Regions from separate parts of the Xenorhabdus santafensis genome, predicted to be linked through region 1. Evidence: predicted binding sites of a transcription regulator. Region 1 holds the regulator's gene; the other holds the start of a gene.
What was found. The regulator PurR, encoded in region 1, represses purine synthesis genes. The targets are predictions, from matches to a motif close to CANGCAAACGTTTGCNTG.
Positions count from the first base shown of each region.

Region 2: purM (phosphoribosylformylglycinamidine cyclo-ligase) is a predicted target of PurR. The motif match lies at 2,331-2,348, and genes of this name have one in related genera.

Region 1 is NZ_VCDN01000046.1:127,039-130,472, forward strand. It holds gene punR (DNA-binding transcriptional activator PunR) at 1-801, shown strand, start outside; gene purR (HTH-type transcriptional repressor PurR) at 805-1,830, opposite strand; gene sodB (superoxide dismutase [Fe]) at 2,379-2,957, opposite strand; gene FE392_RS12795 (Grx4 family monothiol glutaredoxin) at 3,422-3,434, shown strand, end outside.
Region 2 is NZ_VCDN01000036.1:56,168-59,601, forward strand. It holds gene speG (spermidine N1-acetyltransferase) at 1-8, opposite strand, end outside; gene purN (phosphoribosylglycinamide formyltransferase) at 400-1,038, opposite strand; gene purM (phosphoribosylformylglycinamidine cyclo-ligase) at 1,166-2,209, opposite strand; gene upp (uracil phosphoribosyltransferase) at 2,494-3,120, shown strand; gene uraA (uracil permease) at 3,189-3,434, shown strand, end outside.

The DNA.
Region 1 (3,434 bases):
GTAAAACAGCTTGAAGAATGGCTGGCAGTACCTCTATTTGAGCGACGTCACCGTGACGTGGACTTAACTGAAGCGGGAGCCATTTTTGTCAAAGAAGCTCGCTCTGTTATCAAAAAAATGCATCACACTCGGCATCAATGCCAGCAAGTTGCCAATGGTTGGCGGGGGCAATTTAGCATTGCCGTGGACAGGGTAGTGAAACCTGAGAGAACTCTCCGGCTCATTCTCGATTTTTATCGGCATTTTCCCGATATTGAGCTGTTTATTTACCCCGAGGTTTTCAATGGGGTATGGGATGCGCTGGTGAATGAACGGGTGGATGTTGCGATTGGTGCAACGCGGGCATCTCCCGTTGGTGAACGATATAACTTCAGGGACATGGGATTCATGCCTTGGTTATGTGTCGTCAGCCCTGAGCATGAATTGGCGTCAATATCGGGGAAATTAAATGACGATCAAATGCGACCTTATCCCAGTTTGTGTCTTGAAGATACTTCACGCAGTTTGCCTAAAAGGGATACATGGGCGTTGGATAACCAACGGAGACTGGTTGTCCCTGATTGGGATGCAGGGTTGAATTGCCTGATGGATGGTTTGTGTGTTGGAATGGTGCCCAAACATCGTGCATTGCCTCTTATCCGCAAAGGAAAACTGACAGCACTTGAACTTGAACAACCATTGCCTGATAGCCCATGCTGCTTGGTATGGTCGCAAAAAAGCCATTCACCAGCATTAAGTTGGTTATTTGATTATCTCGGGGATAGTGAAACACTTAATGCTGAATGGTTGCAAGAAAACTAACTGTCAGCGACGGTAATCGATAAAAGGCCCATCTGCGACGGAGCGCCGTTCAACAAGGCGTGGGTGAACTTCAATAGTTTGTGCATCTTCACGCTTATTGACGATCCTATCCAGTAGCATTGAGAAAGCCATTTGCCCCAGCCGTTCTTTGGGCTGGTGAATGGTTGTCAATGCTGGGGTAAAATAGCGGGCATTTCGGATATTGTCATAACCAATAATGGAAATGTCTTGTGGTACACGCAAACCTAATTCATCAGCGGCGCAGATTGCTCCCATTGCCATGACGTCGCCCCCGCAAAAAACAGCTGTTGGGCGGTGTTTCTGATTTAGGATCTTACACATAGCTTGGTAACCTGATTCTGGTTCGAAATCACCTTGCACAATCCACTCATCGCGAATAGCGATATTGGCCTCTTTCAGCGCCTTGAGAAAGCCTTGGTGACGCCCGCCACCTGTATTTCTTGCCAATGGGCCAGGAATGGAAGCAATATCACGGTGCCCGCGTTCAATAAGATAGCGACCAGCCAAGTAACCGCCATGAAAGGCATTGTCGATGATGGCATCGGTAAAATCCCCTCTGGACTCACCCCAATCCATTACTACCATAGGAATATTGCGATAGTCTTCTAACATGCCTAAAAGTTGTTCAGGATATTCTGAACACATAACCAGCAAACCATCTACGCGTTTTTGCGCCAACATGGCAAGATATGCTTTTTGTTTATCAAGGTTATTATGGGAATTACATAAAATCAGAGTGTAACCCTTGCTGTAGCAACTATTTTCAACAGATTCTATGATTTCAGCAAAATAGGGGGCTTCGCTGGATGTTGCCAATAATCCGATGGATTTTGTGTGGTTAACTTTCAAACTACGGGCAACGGCACTGGGAGAATAGTTCAGTTCTTTAATAGCAGCCCAAACTGCAGCCTTAGTATCTTCGGCGACGAAACGGGTTTTATTGATAACATGGGATACGGTTGTGGTAGAAACACCAGCGCGTTTGGCCACATCTTTAATCGTTGCCATGATAAAAAGGACTCCTGACCTTATGGTCTAAATTTATATATTCTAACTTTTCAAGTTGCTGATTGATTCGCCGTATCTGCTTGTCGATACGCTTTAACTTGAAATATAGATAATTGTTAATCGTTTACCAACATATTTATATATGAGGTGATGGGTTGGCAACAATTTAGCGATAAACATTGAATTTTGTCTGATCTAGCTCAAAAGTGAAAGTGATAATCGATGTTATAAAGAGTATGAATTTAAGTTGGTAGTATAATTTACAAACAATGCAGTAAATAACCATCTAAAATTATGGTGTTAGGTATCTTGCTTTTCACATTGAGGATGTTCTATGGATACAGATCTGAAGTTGGGATTGTTGGCTGCCGGTAGCGCATTAATCATGATTGTCTTTCTGGCAAGCCTTTGTCTTATTAATTGAGAGCTAGAAAAATAATTGACGTATAACACCGTTTGTATTTAGGGTTGGTTTTCTGACATTCATAATCAGAGAATGGAAGAAAACCAGCCCTTATCATTTCAAACTGGCATAAGAATCAATCTTATTAAGCCAGGTTTTCTTCAACAAATGCCCAGTTGACCAAAGCCCAGAAATGCTCCAGATATTGTGGGCGGGCATTACGGTAATCGATGTAGTATGCGTGTTCCCAAACGTCGACGGTCAGAACTGGCTTATCTTCGCCAGTCAATGGAGTTGCTGCATTGGAAGTGCTGACGATAGCCAAACTTCCGTCAGCTTTTTTGACCAACCATGTCCAGCCGGAACCAAAGTTTTTCAGTGCAGCGTCAGTAAATTGTTGTTTGAACTCAGCAAAAGAACCGAAAGCATTGTTGATGGCATCCGCTACTTTTCCAGTTGGTTCGCCACCGCCATTTGGTGACAGGCTATGCCAGTAAAAAGTGTGGTTCCAAACCTGTGCAGCATTATTGAAAACGCCGCCTTCAGATGTTTTGATGATTTCTTCCAGGGATTTTCCGGCAAATTCAGTATCTTTGATAAGATTATTCAGATTTACAACGTAGGCGTTGTGGTGTTTGCCGTAGTGATATTCCAAAGTTTCTGCAGAAATGTGTGGTTCCAGGGCATCTTTGGCATAAGGTAATGCTGGTAATTCAAAAGACATTGCATGCTCCTTTTTAATATCGGGTTTTCAGCTCTGTAGCCATGATTTTTAAGATTAATCATGGTCAGGGCAAATTTAGGATTATTATCTTGTTGCTATTTTGGTAATTATCTTAACAACTTTTCTGTCAAATAACAGGGAAAAAGATGCTATTTGGCAGAAGTTGGCGTAGATCTAAACTATCTGATGTATTTGATGTAGTTAATGTGATTAGTTGGAATAGAAATATTGAATGGTTATTTGTCTCAATTGCTGTTGAGGCACATCATGGCAAACACTTACCTTAGCAAAAACGTACTGTCCTATAGTAAAAATGGACTATGGTAAGGCCGTGTCATGACGAAACTTTATAGTGAAAATTGGCTCCAGAAAGTTCTCTGTAGAAAAATGAGCGTATAAAGTGGTATTCTAAATCAATCTTTTCTGATTCTGAAAATAGTGCTTGCAGTTTTAAGGAAGCAAAAATGACGACAACTA
Region 2 (3,434 bases), on a different contig from region 1:
CGGGACATCGGATACCTCAGTGCTTCTGGATTTTATACCTGCCGTCTTTCAAGTTGCCTCTTTATTGTTGGCAGCGTTCATCCATTCCCGACGAATTTGTCGTTCCCTGACCGCCGTGACGCATCTTGAAATCTATAGGGTATGCATATTTTCATTATCTAATTATTGCAATATAAATATTTATTTCCAGATTAATATTTTTCAGATGGTGAGTTATCTAAATTATTTTAGCGTGAAAAATAAATTAATAAGAGATAATAACCTACAGCAAAGCTATGTATTAACACAATATGTTTATGATAAATATGTTAATAATATTTTTAAGACCCCTATCTCTCTTTTTAGTTATCACCCGACACAGCACAAACCCAAAAGAGAGATAACCGATGATAGCCCAGATTATTCTGACGCATACCCTTGTGGCGGCAGAACTTTTCCATCCATAGTTGCGGTATGCCCTTCCATCGACAACCGGCCACTCAGGAACCAATCAATTACCATGGGATAAAAATTATGTTCTTGGATTTGGACGCGCTGGATAACATCTTCGAGTTTATCATCCTCAAAAATAGGGACTTTGGCTTGCAGGATAATTGGGCCACCATCCAATTCTTCAGTAACAAAATGGATGGATGTGCCGTGTTCTTTGTCGCCGTTTTCAATGGCTTTTTGGTGGGTGTGCAGGCCGGGATATTTGGGTAACAGGGAAGGGTGGATATTAAGTAAACGCCCATAATAATGCTGGACAAAATCAGGCGATAAAATTCTCATGTAACCTGACAAAACCACTAAATCAGGCTGATATTGATCAATCGCCTTGAACAGGGCGACATCGTAGCTGATGCGGTCTGGGTAAGCCCTGGGATCAAGGAAGCTGCTTGGAATGCCTGCATGCATGGCCCGTTGCAGGCCGTAGGCATCGGCATTATTGCTGAATACGGCAGCAATGTGCCCGTTAACCCGGTTTTGCTGGCAGGCATCAATAATGGCTTGAAGATTGCTGCCGTGACCAGAAACTAAAACAACAATTTTTTTCATGGACGTTTTTCACTGAAAGAATTCATTGATCGGCATATCCGCTGCTTTGCAAGTTGCAGCTTTATAGACTGCAACTTGAAATTTATTCGGGATATATTATCCGGTACATAATTGATGCATTACTAAATTATTGGCTGATAATGACTGGTTGTTCATCAGCGTTGAGTTCTGCAATTGTACCGATCTGCCATGCGTTTTCTCCTGCTGCTTTCAAATATGAAATTGCTTGTTCAGCCTGAGATTGGGGTAGCGCAATAATCATACCCACACCGCAGTTAAATGTGCGGTACATTTCATGGAAGCTGACATTGCCGGCTTGCTGTAACCACGTAAATATTTCCGGCCATTGCCAACTTGCAGAATCGATTCTTGCCTGCATATTTTCTGGCAGGACACGCGGGATGTTTTCCCAGAAGCCACCACCGGTGAGATGTGAAATGGCATGAACGTCAACTTCTGCAATCAATCCAAGAATGGATTTGACATAAATTCGGGTCGGGGCAAGCAGATGATCTGCGAGTGACTGACCGTTAAGTTCGGTATTTTCAGGATTAGCCTGACTGACTTCGAGGATTTTGCGGATCAGAGAGTAACCATTGGAATGTGGCCCACTGGAAGCCAGAGCAATCAATGCATCACCCACCTGTACTTGGCTGCCATCAATTATTTCTGATTTTTCCACGACGCCGACACAAAAACCCGCGACATCATAATCTTCGCCGTGATACATGCCGGGCATTTCGGCTGTTTCCCCCCCAACCAGCGCACAGCCTGCTTGTTTGCAGCCCTCTGCGATGCCGGTAATAACACTGGCTGCGGTATCAACATCCAGCTTACCTGTGGCATAGTAATCAAGGAAGAAAAGTGGCTCGGCACCCTGAACAACCAGATCATTGACACACATGGCAACTAAATCAATCCCGATGGTGTCATGACGTTTCAGATCCATCGCCAGACGCAGCTTAGTACCAACTCCATCCGTACCGGAAACCAGTACAGGTTCACGATATTTCTGTGGTAAGGCGCACAACGCACCGAAACCACCCAATCCTCCCATCACTTCAGGGCGACGGGTCTGTTTTACGACACCTTTAATACGATTGACTAAGGCATTGCCAGCATCAATATCGACACCAGCATCTTTATAACTAAGAGAGGTTTTGTTGGTCACTGCATAGCTCCCAGGCGGTTGCATTTGAATGAATATACCTGTTGTCTTGCAAAGGCAGTTTTGTTGTCTGCATATTGAAATCCAAGGGGTATAAAACAGAACGGAAATGATTCTATCAGTCTAAGCAAACGTTTGCGATAGCTTTGTACGTGTTACCTGCCAGATAATAAATAGAGAAAAATAGTTGGAGTTGATAAAAATCAGTAGATTGATAGTGGCGCAATGCCAAAAAGGAGGTATAATCCCGCGATTTTTTTATCTGCCGGCTATATTAGGAGAAACCCATGAAGATCGTTGAGGTTAAACACCCACTAGTTAGACATAAACTTGGTCTGATGCGAGATCATGATATAAGCACAAAACGATTTCGTGAATTGGCATCAGAGGTGGGTAGTCTTCTGACATATGAAGCAACTGCTGATTTAGAAGTTGAAAAAGTGACCATTGAGGGATGGTGTGGTCCGGTAGAAATAGACCAGATTAAAGGGAAAAAAATTACGGTAGTGCCTATTCTGCGTGCGGGACTGGGTATGATGGATGGTGTGCTGGAAAACATTCCAAGTGCACGGATCAGCGTCGTTGGCGTATACCGTGATGAAGAAACACTCGAACCTGTACCTTATTTTCAGAAGTTGGTTTCTGACATTAGTGAACGCATGGCATTGATAGTTGATCCAATGCTGGCGACAGGGGGATCAATGATTGCCACGATTGATCTATTGAAAAAAGCTGGATGCCCGGTGATTAAGGTGCTGGTTCTGGTTGCTGCTCCAGAAGGGGTTGCGGCATTGGAAAAAGCTCATCCAGATGTTGAATTATATACCGCCTCAATTGATGAACGACTCAATGAGCATGGATATATTGTCCCCGGCTTGGGAGATGCCGGCGACAAATTATTCGGTACTAAATAAGATTGATAGCCGGCTGAAAAGTCGGCTTTTTTTTGTTCCCAGCAAGATGATACAAGAGGATATCAGTAATGACCCTTAGGACTATTGGGGTAGATGAGAGACCGTCTCTAGCGCAGACTATTCCATTAAGTTTACAGCATTTATTTGCCATGTTTGGTGCCACCGTTTTGGTGCCTATTTTATTTAAAGTAAATCCTGCCACTATTTTATTATTCAATGGGATTGGAACATTATTGTATTTGGTGATTTGCAAAGGGAAAATTCCTGCTTATTTGGGGTCCAGCTTTGCCTTTATTTCCCCGGTATTACTGCTA